One region of the Paeniglutamicibacter sp. ORCA_105 genome, then DNA from elsewhere that is predicted to be linked to it. Evidence: riboswitches for the same ligand, from Rfam matches in the RefSeq annotation. Region 1 holds a riboswitch; each other region holds the start of a gene.

Region 1 (3,545 bases):
TCGGTCACGGTGCCGATCAGGCCGACGGTCACGCCGTTGAGTTTCTTCAGGGAATACTCTTTCAGCGCCGGGGTCTTGGTTCCCTTCAGGTACACGTTGGCACCCAGCGCGTAGTCTGCGCCGACCTTCGCGTCGCCGTTCCCGTAGCGCGGGATGACCCGGTCGACCAGGTCGGTGAAACCCCGGTCGAATTCATGGTTTCCGACCGCTGAGGCATCCAGTCCGGCTGCGACCAGTGCGTCGATGGTGGGGTTGTCCTGCTGCGAGAACGAGGTGAACGTGGAGGCGCCGATGTTGTCGCCGGCCGAGACAAAGAGCGTGTTGCGGTTTCTTTCCTTGTAATCCTTCACGGCACCGGCGAGCACGGCGGCCCCGGCCTCGGCGTCGTTGGCCTCGATGCGGCCGTGGAAGTCGTTGATGCCCACCAATTCGATGGTGGTTGTTGGCTTGTTGTCCTGCTTGTTGCCCTGGCCGTGTGAATTCGGGTCGGCGGGCTGGGCCGGCGCCGGGCCGGCGATGGCAGCCGAGGCCAGCAGTGTTAATGCTGCGGCAGCGGCCAATGCATTGCGCCGCAAGGGACGTTTCTCGGACACGTTGGTTCTCCCTCAAGAAGAGTGACGGGTTGAGGTGTCCACGTCCACGTGAACCGGCGGGGACACATGCGGCTGATCCTACCCACCGGTAGGGCGCAGTCCAAGGGTTGTCAACGTGGCTTGCCATGCCGCAGCGACATGTCCTCGCCGCCCCGGGCCACCTATGGCAGCATGAATCCATGACCGGTAGCGACGCGGAGAAGGCCCTTGAACTAAAACCCTTTGAGAAGCTGCACAAGGACGGCAGCCTATGGGCGCGCGGGTTCACCCTGGCGGGGGAAATCCATGGGGATTGGGAATGGTTCAGGATTGACGGCACGCTGATGCGTTCCGGGAGCCTGGATCGCGGACGCCAGGTGGGGATCTGGACCACCTACGACAAGGCCGGCATCCCCTACAAGGACACCGACTACGGCGAGTAGTTTTTGCCGAAGCGCGTAGGTCCCGGGAAACAAAAAACCGTGGGCCGGTGCCTGTCCCCTCGAACGGCACCAACCCACGGTCGGTTCATGGCGGAGCTAGCCGGCAGTGACCAGTTCCACGCTGACTGGCGTGGGGTTGCTGAAGATATCCAGCACCGGGCACCGGGCATCGACGGTTGCCTGAAGCTCCTCGTAGCGTTCGCGCGTCTCCGGGCCGTCGATCTTGACCGTCAGGCGCACCTCGCCGAAGCCCGGGCGGACGGTTTCCTCGATGCCGAAGAGACCTCGCACATCCAGGTCTGCCTCTGCATTGATTTCCAGAGAGTCGATCTTGATGCCCAGCTGGTGTGCGTAGAGGCGGTAGACCACGACTTGGCAGGAAATCAACGCGCCGAGCGCGAACTCGACCGGGCTGGCGGCCGCGTCGTCACCGGCCAGCCCCTCGGGCTCGTCGACAATGAAGCGGTGCTTGCCGACCGTGATTTCGCTGGCCACCGAACCGGTGGACACGCCGCTGGCCTTGAAGGTCAGTTCCGCGTTGGCCGGGTTGGCGGCAATGCGCTCGCCCCATGCGGTGCCGGCCGCGGTGAGCTTTTCGGCGCGAATGGAATCCAGGGTGCTGTCGATCAGGGTTTCGGACATGGGAAACGATCCTTTCGTAGCTGGCGCATGCCTTGCGCAACGCCATACTTACGCCGATCCGATTGGTCGGCGTCGAATCTTCACCTGGCGCACCCCGCTATGACGAAGGGGGTTGCGATCCAATCGGCCAGGGCCGTGAATGATTGGAACTCGTGATTCTGTTGACGAGTCTTGCCGATTCCGCGGTGGCTGCGCAAAGAGAGACCTTAACAAATCTTCACGGTGAATCGGTCGTTTCGTCGAACAAGTGCCTGTCCGGCCCAGCTAATTTCCCACTGCGGCGAATCGTTGGTCCCGTTTGAGGCTGTGCGGCGAAGAACCCGTTGTGGCCGCTTGGGACGATTCTGAAGCTTGGACGATCGGTGCGTCGCCGCACGCCAACTCGGGAAGCGGCATTGGCGAAGGACCCCGGAGCCCACAGAGCGGGGCATGCCGGCGGAGCACATGTGCCTGCCGACGCCATCGGCTCCGGCCCTGGCAAGTGAGGGACCGGAGCCGATGGTTTGTTGGTGCGGGGGATCAGCTTTCGCGTTGCGAGGCGTCGTTGGCGTTCAGCTTCGATAGCAGGTCGGCGAAGCGCTTGATTTCCTCGGGGTCCCAGGAGATGAGCCGGTTCCGGAGCAATTGGCGGGACGCTGCACTGGAAGCCAGGTATCCGACACGTGCGGTGTCGGTGATGCTGACCAGCATGGCCCGGCCATCGTTCGGATCCGGGACGCGGGTGACCAGTTCCTTGGCTTCGAGCCACTTGATCATCCGGCTCATGGTGGCCTTGTCCACCTGCAGTTCCTCGGCCAAGATGATCTGCTGCTGTGCGTGCTCGCGCGCCAGGATGGAGAGTACCTTGTAGCCCAGCGGCTGGAGTTCCGGATGGATGGCGGCGGCGCGCTTGCGAATGGCCTGGCGCGCCTTGACGACCATGATCGAGAATTCTTTTTCCACGTCCTCGATCAGTGGATCAAAGGTTCCGGAGTCGGCTGCCGGTCCCGGGTCGGGCCGGGAATCGGGGAACGGTGAAGTCATGGGATTCATTTTAGTGGCGATCCGTCGTTTCGACATCTTCGCGACGGTACGTTCGACCTTCGTACGCTGGCACCGCATCCATGGCCAGTGGCGGCAGAAACGCAGGTGTGGAAAACCACTGTTCGCCGCTGCCGCATTCCTGACTAAGGGAGGGCCGTCCCCGTCAGGAGAAGCGCTCCGCACGACCACTAAAAGAACTCGGTCCGAGGGGGTTCCCGGAACCCATCGTGACGGGCAGAATTGCTAGTTGTTGAACCCCGCCAAACGATGGAGAACACCATGGGCACGATCCTCAACCCGTACATCAGCTTCCGTGACACCGCGCGTCCCGCGCTGGAGTTCTACCAGTCGGTATTTGGCGGTGAATTGGATCTGCGTCCTTTCGCGGACTTCGATTTCGCGAAGACCGGCGATCCCGAAGACGACAACAAGGTCATGCATGGACACCTGCGGGCACCCAATGGAATGAACCTGATGGCCGCGGATACGCCCGCCTCCATGGAGTGGAAGGGCGGAACCGCCATATCCGTCACACTTAGCGGTGACGACAAGGAAGAAATGACCGGCTACTGGGAAAAGCTCAGCGACGGGGCCAAGATCGGCGAACAGCTTGCCGAGGCGCCATGGGGCGACTGGTTCGGCATGCTCACCGACAAATTCGGCGTCGATTGGATGGTCAACATCGCGGGACCGGACACCGCAGGGCAGTAACCGCAGGACCGGCCCGTGAGCGAAGACCGAAGGCGTCAAACGGCATGAAGGTGCGTGGGGATCGACCCGCTCCGGGCGGGCTCCACGCACCTTTGCACCGTTCTCCTTCTTGACCTCTTGCACCGCGGCAGAGAAGACTCGAGCGTAGTCAACA
Region 2 (3,545 bases), on a different contig from region 1:
GGACGGTTACGCACGTAACTACCTTCTCCCGCGCGCCTTTGGCATCACCTGGACCAAGGGCGGTGAGAAGCAGGTTGAGTCGATCAAGGCCGCCCGTGCTGCTCGCGCCGTTGCTTCCCTGGAAGACGCCAAGGCACTTGCCGCTTCGCTTTCCGCCAAGCCGGTCAAGCTGACTGTCAAGGCCGGCGCTACCGGTCGCCTCTTCGGCACCGTGAAGACCGACGACATCGCCAAGGCTGTTGCAGCCGCCGGCGTTGGCGCGATCGACAAGCGCAACATCGAGATCAACGACCACATCAAGTCGACGGGTAACTACACCGCGACTGTGCGTCTGCACACCGATGTCTCCGCAACCGTTTCACTGCAGGTTGTTGCCGCAAAGAAGTAATTCCTTGTGCACCCGCCGTCTTGTGTGACGGCAAACCACTATGGACCCCGCCCTCGGCGGGGTCCACAGTGGTTTAAGGCCTTCGGTGGTGCAGCGGGGTCTGGCGTCGCGCGTTGCCGTCGAGTAGCTTGGCCAAATGGGGCAGTGCCCTCCGGGATCGACTGCCACTTCGAATCCCGGGAACGGGCAGCCAAACGAGTGAGAAGGCGCGGTCATGAAGCTGACATTAACGGAGTTTGTGAGTCTCGACGGGGTGTCGCAAGGCCCCGGGTCTCCTGAGGAAGACACCACCGATGGATTCACCCAGGGCGGATGGTTCGTCCCGCACATGGACGAGGCCTTCATCGAACAGGCCGCGCAATGGCTCGGCGAAGCGGACGGGCTGCTGCTTGGCCGCCGCACCTATGAGGCATTCGCCAGGGACTGGCCGCAAATCACCGACCCGGACGACCCCTTCACGGAGCTCATGAACTCCCTGCCCAAGTACGTGGCCTCGCAAACGCTTCGCGAGGGAACCTGGGATCCAACAACCATCCTCTCCGGTGACGTGGCGGCCCGGGTTGCCGACCTCAAGGCGCGCCCCGGCAGGGAGCTGCAGATCCATGGGAGCGCCAGGCTTGCCGCTTCATTGCTCGGCGAGGGGTTGATTGACGAGCTGCGACTGGTGGTGGCGCCCGTGGTCCTCGGCCATGGAAGGCGACTCTTCCCGGAGGGAGGCGCACCCGCCGGACTTCGGCTCTCCAACGCCACGAGCACCCCGGGCGGGCTTGCCATCCTGGTCTACGAACGCACCGGCGATGCCTTCTATGCGACTTATACGGGAGTTTCGGACGTCTCGTAGGCGGAAGAGGTGCCGGCCACGGCGTTTGTGACGCGGACGCCAACCACAATTCCGGGCCATGTCATCGTCTTCTTCGGCCAAACAGCTGTCGTCCACGCGTTCGGGAACGAATGCGGGCGTGTCGGGCAACTTTGGCACCTACGAGGCAAATGATCGCACAATCTTCGATTCTTACGCTTCGTGACTTCGTATGTCGAAACAAACTTTGACGAGACGTAATTATCTCTTCTAACGTTAGTGAAGAATCAAGAGTGTCAACGTAAGGCCCTGGCCCGTTGGCCGGCAACCCTCTCACGGTAGTGGGGTGCTCCAGGTGATGATTCGGCCTACCGGAACCCCGGAGGCAAGTACCGCACACCTCGTTGGTTGGCGCGTGTGTTGCACGCACCGCGATGGTGGGCCGAAGCCGAAGGATTGAGCACCATGACACTCACCTCTGACCTCACCCCCGATACCCTGCGCAACGTCTTTGCCCAGCATCCATCCGGCATTGCCGCACTCTGCGCCATCGTTGACGGGCAACCGCAGGGAATCATTGCCTCGTCCTTTACGGTTGGCGTCTCCATGGATCCGCCTCTGGTGATGTTCGCTGTCCAGAACACCTCGAAGACCTGGCCGCTGGTGCGCACCAGCGGGCGAATCGGGGTTTCAGTGCTCAGCGAAAAGAACGAGGGCGTGTGCCGGCAGATCGCCTCAAAGTCGGGGGACAGGTTCGCCGGGCTACGTCTTGATTCGACCGATGAGGGTGCACTGTTCCTGCATGACGCCACCCTGTGGCTCGATTGCTCCGTCGAGCAAGAGGTTCCTGCAGGCGACCACCATGTGGTGCTGCTACGCGTGCACGGCCACCAGACGCACGACAACGCCCACTCGCCGCTGGTGTTCCACGGTTCGGCATTCCGTCGCCTGGATGCCGAACAGCTGGTCTCCTAGGGAACCTGAAATGCGAGGGCTCAGCCTCCGTGGTACCGAATCCATGATTCGACGCCACGGGGACTGAGCCCTTTGCCTTTGCCAACACGTTTTCCTAAGACGGGTGGTGCACCACGCCAGTCATGTACCGGTAGCCGTCACGGGCAAGCCGGGTGAGTACGTCCAAGTCGACGTCGGCAAGCTTGTTCACATAGAGGCACGATGCCCCGCGTCTGCACTTGCCCAATTTCTCCAATAGAGGGCCGGCGGTCGGTGCAATGGTCAGCCCGTAGAGGGCAAGGTTCGCCGACCTCGGGGAGAAACCGATGGCGCTGGCATCCCCTTCGCGCCCCGATTCGTACTTGTAGTGGTAGCTTCCGAACCCAACGATTGTTGGGCCCCACATAACCGCGGGCTCTCCGCTGACCTCTTCCATCATCCGGAGCAAGACCTCGGCATCCGCGCGCCTGGTCGGATGTGACACTGCCGATATGAATTGAGCCGGGTCAACGGCTGTCGGGGCGGTCTTGTTGGCGCTCATGCGGCCCAGTATGTCAGTCGTTGGTGATCTCCATCAATCCCCGCTATCCCCAGATCCGCGGGAAGTTCCGGCGTGTCTGTGGATAGCTTGTGGGTAACTATGAAATGGTGGCCAATCCAAGCCCGGAATCCCGGGGTTTTTGTGTGTATAACCGACTTTTCCGCGTGTGGAGGATGTGGATAAATACTTTGTATCCACAGGGGTTAATCTGCATAATGCCTAGTCAAAGTATTGTTGTGGATAGAAAATTGATGTAATCCACAATGTTCTCCCCAGACTGTGCACACAACACGCCGCAAGGTTCACAGGTTATCCACACGGCCTGTGGATAACCGTGTTGGGTTTGTGGGAAAACAGGTCTATGGTGACAGTGTTCCCCACCTATTTCCACAGGTTCGCGGTGCCCTACGGCACGTGTGAGTTTGAACCTAACGAATCGTCCGTGCTCCTTGAGACACTGAATAGGTAATGATGCGGAAAACTTGGGAACCCGCGCAGCTTGAAGGGAAAAACCCGTGTCGCTAGCCAGCACCGAAACCAGCTCCGATTCACATGGATCGGACTATGGACGCACCCCGCCGCAGGACCTCGTAGCCGAGCAAAGCGTACTGGGCGGCATGATGCTGTCCAAGGATGCCATCGCGGACTGCGTGGAGGTGCTGCGGGGACTGGACTTCTATCGCCCGGCGCACGAGGCCATCTACGAGGCCATCATCGACCTCTACGGCCGCGGTGAGCCGGCCGACGCCGTTACGGTCTCGGACCTTTTGACCAAGCGCGGCGAGATCACCCGGATTGGCGGTCCGGCCTACCTGCACACGCTCATCCAGTCAGTGCCCACCGCTGCCAACGCCGGCTTCTAT
Region 3 (3,545 bases), on a different contig from region 1:
CACCGTCATGATCGTGATCGAACCAATCAGTGCAGGCTTCCCTTCCACTAGCAACACGTCGCGGACGATCTGGCCGCGGGTCGCACCCATGGCCCGTGCGGCTTCAACGACGCCGCTGCCGAGCTGCGTGAGATTCTGTTCAACGAAGCGTGCAAAGTAGGGAATCGCGTTGATCGTGAGCGGGACAATCACGGCTGCCGTACCGATGGTTGTTCCAACGACGAACCGGGTGAAAGGAATGATCGCGATCAGCAAGATCAGGAACGGAAAGGACCGCATGGTGTTGACGAAACCATCGACAATGCGATGCAGCTTCGGCCGGGGCCGGAGGCCTTGGGGGGCCATTGAATAGAGCCAAATACCCAAGGGCGTTCCCACCAGGATCGCGATGGGGATGGACACGACGAGCATGGCCAAGGTCTGGCCGATTGCCGCGGCAATTTCAGGCCAAAGCTCGATAACGCGGTTGAGGTCGAAGGCCGCTGCACCGCTGCCGTTGGTGGAGGAAGCAGGTACGCTGACGGCCGCGGCAAACTTAGACAAGGGAGGCCTCCTTCGAAGGTGCGCCGAAGCTTGCGGATTCGGTGCCGCGGACCTGGCGCTTGCGGTCCAAGGTGATGTCATCGGAAATGAGGTACCGGCCGATGGCGGTCGCCGGTGTAAACGAGGGATTCCGAAGTGCGCTGATGTCGAATTGTTCGACGACTCGGCCTTCTTCCATGACGGCGACGTTGTCGGCGATTGCCTTGACGACGTTCATTTCATGCGTGACGATCACGGTGGTGATTCCCAACTGGGCGTTGATGTCCGAAACGTACTGCAACACCGACGCAGTGGTCCGCGGATCCACGGCTGATGTCGGCTCGTCGCAAAGCAATACCTTTGGCTCGGTGGCCAGCGCACGGGCAATGGCCACGCGTTGCTTCTGTCCGCCTGACAGCTGTCCCGGATATGCCTTGGCTTTGTCAGCCAAATCCACAATTGCCAAGGCTTCGTGGGCGCGGCGGCGGCGTTCTTTCTTGGCTACTCCCGCGAACTTCAGGCTAAGCTCGACATTTTCAACGGCGTTGCGGTTGTTCAGGAGGTTGAAATGTTGGAAGATCATCCCGATCTGGTGCCGAGCCCTGCGCAATTCCTCGTCGTTCAGCGACGTAAGGTCCGTACCGTCAACCACCACGCGGCCGTTCGTCGGGCGCTCCAAGAGATTGATATTGCGAAGCAACGTTGATTTGCCCGCACCGGAAAATCCAATGATTCCCTGGATCGAGCCCCGCGGGATTTCCAGCGAGACGTTGTCCACCGCAGTGAAGGGTGCCTCCGCCGGAGGGAAAACTGTTGACACGCCTTGAATGCTGATCATGTCCTACTCCTCTCGGTTCACCCGAGGAACGCCGCGACATGGCAAATCAGTCAAATACGTGCGTAAGAACGAAAGTATTCGGCGGACCGCGCAGAGGTTGGCTATCTCCATCGGTCCTGGCGGTAGCACCGGATCCCAAGGACGGGAGTGGTTGCTGCGGCGTCAACGAGCCAGGTCTCTCAGCCGCTCTGGATGGTGTGTGTTGGCGTTGGTCGATTGCCAACGCCGAACAGTTCAAGTGTGTCGCAGAATCTTCGATCGAACCAAGACAAATCGGGTTCCTATGAAACAAATCGACTCACAGAACGATTCTCGCGCTTGATTTGCTTCATGAACCGTCATAAGTCGGAAGATGAAGCGTCGATCCGCCCTACCTTGCTTCATGATTGCGTCATGTTGATAATGCGCACCACGAGCGCGCCCCGGTCTTGCCCAGCCAATTCCAGCCCATAGGTGAACGCTCGTCCGAGCACCATCAAGGTTCGCCACCCGTGGGATTTGCGAAATAATCGGTGCCCCTCTGCTGCGCCACCGGCGGCGCCGACAAAGATTACGCGACGGCAAAGACACCCACGGCCGTCACCATGCCCGATCGCTATAGACCGAAGTCCGCGGGCAACCGCGCAGCGACCAACAGGCCTATTTCCGTGGTTACCCCATGGATCGCCCGCGGTATTTACACGACGACCCGCAGCCGCCCACAACAAACCCGCAGGTACCGGGATCCGCGTGGGCGGAAGGTCACTGCGGGTTCATCGTCGTTGGCTCACTTGGCCAAATAGCCGCCATCGACCGGCAAGGAAACGCCGGTGACGTAAGTATTGGTGGCACTGGCAAAATAACCCACCGCTTCGGCAACGTCTTCCGGCAGCGCCACTCGACCCAGCGGAATCGCTTCGGAGACCGCTCGCTCCGCGGCCATGGGATCCTCGTGTCCGGCCAACCAGTCCTCAAACATCTGGGTACGTGTCATCCCCGGGGCCACGGCATTGACCCTGATGTTGTGCGGTGCAAGTTCCACCGCCGCGGCCCGTGTCAGCGCCAGCATCGCGCCCTTGCTCGCACTGTAGATCCCCATGGTGGGAACCCCGATGCTTGCCAGCCGCGAGGTCACATTGATGATCGCCCCTCCGCCGGTTTCCCGCATGACCCGCCCCGCAGCTTGGAGGCAGGAAATCGCCGCGAAGGTGTTGATTTCAAAGGTTTCCCGCACCTCCTCCTCCGGGGTGTCGAGTAAGGAATTGATGTGGTCAATGGCCGCATTGTTCACCAGAACATCAAGCCTTCCGGTGCGTTCGAGCACCGTGTCCATCAATGACTGCGCGGCACCCGAAGCGGTCAGTTCGGCCCGCACGAAGAAGCCGGACTCGCCGAGTTCTTCGGCCATCTGCTTTCCGCGTTCCTCATTTCGCCCGGTCACCACGACCTTCATGCCATCTGCCACCAGTCGTCGGGCAATCTCGATTCCGATTCCCGAGGTGGCGCCGGTGACCAGTGCGACGCGTTGGTTTTCTCCCACTGCGCTGTCCTCCTTCACTTCGCTGTTTGTCCTACTGTTTTGCGGGGCCGATCAATTCCTGGCCCGGGCGGCTGTCGCTTAGGGGCGTCCCGCCCCCACCAGCCTTTCACCAAGCTCTCGCCGCTGCTTGTCGTCGCTGCCCGGAATGACGTTGCCCCGCAGTGAACGCCCCGCGGTCTCCTTGAAAGTGAGCACCGAAATCAGCCCGATCACGCCCGCAGCCATCAGGTACCACCCCGGTACCAGCGAATTTCCGGTCGCACCGATCAGCGCCTCGTTGGCCACCGCCGCGGTGCCGCCGAAGACGGCCGTGGACAGGTTGTAGCCAATGGCGAATCCGGAGTAGCGCACCGAAGTCGGGAACAACGCGGGCAGCGTCGAGGAGATCGTCGAGAGCAGCATGACCAGCAAGAGGCCCAGGGTGCCGATGCCCACGATCTGCCCCAACAATCCGGCGGACTGCATCAATTGCACCGCCGGCACCGACAGCAGCACGAAGCCAATGCTTGCGGTCACCAGCAGCGGTTTACGTCCAATCCGGTCGCTGAGTGCCCCCAACGGCACGATCAAGGCGATCATCACCAGCTGGATGAGAACCAGCGTCATGTTGGACTCCACCGAGCCATGTCCCAAGGTCGTCGTCAGGTAACTGGGCATATAGGTCAG
Region 4 (3,545 bases), on a different contig from region 1:
TTCGACAAGCGCCGCGGCGTTGGCCTTGATGGGGGTCGCTTCCCCGATTTCCGGGACCAGGTAGTGGTAGTTGGTGTCGAACCACTTGGTCATTTCCAGCGGGGCGCGGGATTCGTCGCCGCGGGCCAGCACGAAGGAAGCGGCGGTGTCGATGGCGCCGTTCTGGCCTGCCAGGTCCGCGAAGCGGGTGGGCAGGGCCGAGAGGGCGACGGTGGCGTCGAGCACCTGGTCGTAGTAGGCGAAGTCGCCGGGCAGCGAGGCGTCATCGGGCTTGAGCCCGAGTCCGGTGAGCTTGGCCAGGTTGGCGTTCTGCAGTTGGCGGGCCGCGGCGTGCAGCGCGGCCTCGTCGGTGCGTGAGGCCCAGTGCGATTCGAGGGCCTTCTTGAGCTCGCGGTTGGGTCCGATGCGCGGGTAGCCGAGGATGGATGCGGCGGGGAAAGTTGGCTTCGACATGGTGGTTCTCCTATTTGTTCTGACGTTGTGGAAAGCGGTGGGAAGGTGTGTGGTTCTAGACAGCTGCGCGGGTGGCCCAGGTGTTGCTGGCCTGTGCGCGGGTCCGCGGCAATTCGAGCTGCTCGACGACATCGAGGGAGCCGCGGTGGTCGTTGAAGGTGTAGAGGTGCACGCCCGGTGCCCCGTCGTCGAAGGCCCTCCGGGCCAGGGTGACTGCGGCGTCCACGCCGATGCGGTGGCGCTCGGAATCCGAGCCGGCGGTTTCCAGCGCGTGGGCCAGGATCGGGTCCGGGGCAATCCCGGCCATCGAGGCCAGCCGGTTCAGGCGCCTGACCGAGTTCAGCGGGATGACGCCGGGGATGATCGGGATGGTGACCCCAGCGCGGCGGGCCGAATCCACGAGGTTGGTGTACTCATTGGCACGGAAGTAGACCTGGGTGATGGCGTAGTTGGCCCCGGAGCGCTCCTTGGCCAGCAACACTTCCACATCGTGTTCGAAGGATGGGGATTCGGGGTGCCGGATCGGGTAGGCGGCGACACCCACCCCCAGTCTTCCTCCGGCCAGGGCGGCCGAGTGGTCGGTCTCAACCTCGCGGATCAGCTCGATCAGGTAGCGGGCGAAGGGGAACTCGCCGCGCCAGTCCTCGGGGTCCGTCGGCAGGTCCCCGCGCAGCGCCAGCACCCCGCGGACCCCGAGGGAAACGAAGTGGCGGATCAGGTTCTGCAGGGATTCGCGGCTCTCCCCCACACAGGTCAGGTGTGCCAGGGGGCGCAGCCGGGTGTTCTGGATCAAGTGCTCGATCAGTTCAAGGGACGCGTTTCGGCGTGCCGGGGAGCCCGAATAGGTCACCGACACGTAGTCGGGATCGGTCGCCTCCAGGGCCCGGATGCTGTTGAAGATTCCCTCGGCGGCGTCGCGGTTCGCCGGAGGGTACAACTCGTAGGACAGTGACGGCGGTGCGGCTGTCGTTCCAATACTCATGCATGTCTCCTCGTCGATTCGAGGGAGGCATCAGGGATCGCCACAAAAGCCCCAGGGATCCGTCACGGATGTCCTGCGGCGATGATGAGTGAACGCTGAAGCGGCTCCATCGCTTCTGGCAGTAGCACCCTCGCCGATGGAGTCCCAGGGAAGGGAATCCATCGGATGATGGTTGCTGCGGCGTCAACGAGCCAGATCTCTCAGCCGCTCTTGATGGTTGATGTATTCATCTTGGAACAGGTTCGAGGGCACGTGCAAGGAGCTTGCCGGCACAGCCGTCACGAAGGGCAAAATCACTTCATGTGTCCACACGGCGTCATTTTCGCCGGGCCGCCGCGGTCACATTGTTACGGCCGTCCATTCGCGTTTTCGGTGTATCCGCAGGGATTCCCGGCACCGGCATGACGTCGCGGGACTTCCGTGAAGCCAATGTGACGCGAAGGAGTGGCGTGCTCGCGACCGATTCCATGTGCCGGGATCCGGGGGCGAGGAATGGTTTTCACCCGTAGTGCCATGGTCGTGACGGACTGCCGGGGCGGAGTTGCGACCCCACCGCGATGACCCTGATTCCTTTTCCGTGAAGCCCCCCTGCGCAGGGGGGCGTTACTCGCCGGACGAGGCAGTACTTTTGTGCCCCTCGCGGATCGGGGCATCGTTCCCGGGGTTGCCCTGGCGGCGGTTCCAGTTCAGGCCGGAGAGCGACACCGCCAGGACCGAGGTGAGCACCAAGGCGGCAGCGGGAGCTGCGACCGTCCACGGCGCCCTTTCGACGTAGTTGATTCCCTCGGCCAGGATGAGCCCCCACTCGGGGGTGGGCTGCCGGGGCCCCAGCCCCAGGAATCCCAGCGAGGCCAGCGCCAGCGCGATCCCGGGAATCCGCAGCATGGCGTGCCTGAACACCGGACCAAGGATCGCCGGCAGGACATACCTGAGCAGGATCCGGGCCGGGCCCACGCCCAGTACCGGAAGGATCTTTACGAACGGCCGGGCCCGCGCTTCCTGTCCCAGTGCCGCCGCGTGCGCCGCCAGCGGTGCCCAACCCACCAATGCGACCGCGATGGCGGCGCCGAGCAGCGACGGACCGGTGACCACCGCGACCATCAGGCCCACCAGGATCGGCGGGGCAGCGTTGGCGACCTCCACCGGACCGGTTGACGCATGCGGAAACAGCCCGATGACCAGCCCCAGGACCAGGCAAACCAGCACCACCAGCAGGGAAGTCCCCAAGGTCGACAGCGCACCATGCCCCACTCTGGCCAATAGGTCGCGTCCGCTGGCATCGGCTCCGAAGGGCAGAGCCAGGCTCGGGGCAGCCAGCCTCGCGTGCTCGGACGCGAACGGATCGCGCAACAGTCCGGCTACGACCAAAAGCACCAGCGCCAAGGCCACCACCAGCGGCAGGAGCATCTCACGTCGGCGGGTGAAGCGCATGGTCTCCGGCGCCGGAACCGTACCGGAGCGAAGTGCCCTGCCCAGCAACAGCAGGCGCACCGCAGCGCAGGCCGAACCCACGATGACGGCCAGCAGCAACAGCGCCAGCACCCCGGCTTGCAGCGCCGGAATGTCCTGGGCGCTGGCGGCGCCCAGAATGGCCCGGCCCAAACCGGGGATCGCGAAGACCTTTTCCACAGCCACTGCCCCGCCGGTCAACCCGATCAGGACCAGGCCGACTTGGCTGGTCACCGATGGCATGGCCCGGCGCAGCACGGCCGCGGTGAGCTGGCCGCGGCGCGCCCCGGCGAGCCGCCAGGTCGCCACCCACTTCTCCGCGAAGGCGGCGCTGATGGCTTCGGAGGCCAGGCGCCCGATCAGCCCGCCGGCGGGCAACCCGAGCGAAAGCGCCGGCAGCACCGCGTGGTGCAGGCCCTGCCAGCCGTAGGGCGGGAACCACCCCAGCAAGACGGCTCCGACAATCAGCAGCATGGCGGCCAACAGGAATTCCGGCAGCGCCGTCATTCCCGCCGCAACGGCCCCGGATCCGCTGCCCGGCTTTCCGGCCAGACCGCGCGCCACCGCAGGGACGCACAGCAGCACGGCCACGACTGCCGCCACCGCCACCGCGCATCCCATCAGGGTCAACGAGACGCCCAGGGCGGAGACAGTCCCGGGA

The links. A riboswitch is a leader RNA that binds a small molecule or an ion and turns the genes downstream of it on or off. The one in region 1 is predicted to bind S-adenosylmethionine.
Region 2: another riboswitch for S-adenosylmethionine. It lies ahead of ACIPUB_RS03055 (flavin reductase family protein); the one in region 1 lies ahead of ACIPUB_RS16085 (OsmC family protein).
Region 3: another riboswitch for S-adenosylmethionine. It lies ahead of ACIPUB_RS04140 (methionine ABC transporter ATP-binding protein); the one in region 1 lies ahead of ACIPUB_RS16085 (OsmC family protein).
Region 4: another riboswitch for S-adenosylmethionine. It lies ahead of ACIPUB_RS04300 (methylenetetrahydrofolate reductase); the one in region 1 lies ahead of ACIPUB_RS16085 (OsmC family protein).

The regions. Positions count from the first base shown of each region.
Region 1 covers NZ_JBIXLM010000037.1:37,854-41,398, forward strand. The annotation lists gene ACIPUB_RS16075 (bifunctional metallophosphatase/5'-nucleotidase) at 1-593, opposite strand, end outside; gene ACIPUB_RS16080 (hypothetical protein) at 773-1,015, shown strand; gene ACIPUB_RS16085 (OsmC family protein) at 1,112-1,657, opposite strand; SAM riboswitch class IV at 1,697-1,815, opposite strand; gene ACIPUB_RS16090 (MarR family winged helix-turn-helix transcriptional regulator) at 2,177-2,680, opposite strand; gene ACIPUB_RS16095 (VOC family protein) at 2,960-3,391, shown strand.
Region 2 covers NZ_JBIXLM010000004.1:59,228-62,772, forward strand. The annotation lists gene rplI (50S ribosomal protein L9) at 1-388, shown strand, start outside; gene ACIPUB_RS03050 (dihydrofolate reductase family protein) at 603-1,229, shown strand; SAM riboswitch class IV at 1,473-1,585, shown strand; gene ACIPUB_RS03055 (flavin reductase family protein) at 1,653-2,162, shown strand; gene ACIPUB_RS03060 (DUF1801 domain-containing protein) at 2,257-2,682, opposite strand; gene dnaB (replicative DNA helicase) at 3,198-3,545, shown strand, end outside.
Region 3 covers NZ_JBIXLM010000005.1:136,420-139,964, forward strand. The annotation lists gene ACIPUB_RS04135 (methionine ABC transporter permease) at 1-543, opposite strand, end outside; gene ACIPUB_RS04140 (methionine ABC transporter ATP-binding protein) at 536-1,342, opposite strand; SAM riboswitch class I at 1,465-1,559, opposite strand; gene ACIPUB_RS04145 (SDR family NAD(P)-dependent oxidoreductase) at 2,127-2,879, opposite strand; gene ACIPUB_RS04150 (MFS transporter) at 2,958-3,545, opposite strand, start outside.
Region 4 covers NZ_JBIXLM010000006.1:13,765-17,309, forward strand. The annotation lists partial or broken gene metE (5-methyltetrahydropteroyltriglutamate--homocysteine S-methyltransferase) at 1-453, opposite strand, end outside; gene ACIPUB_RS04300 (methylenetetrahydrofolate reductase) at 509-1,435, opposite strand; SAM riboswitch class I at 1,539-1,655, opposite strand; gene ACIPUB_RS04305 (ABC transporter permease subunit) at 2,039-3,545, opposite strand, start outside.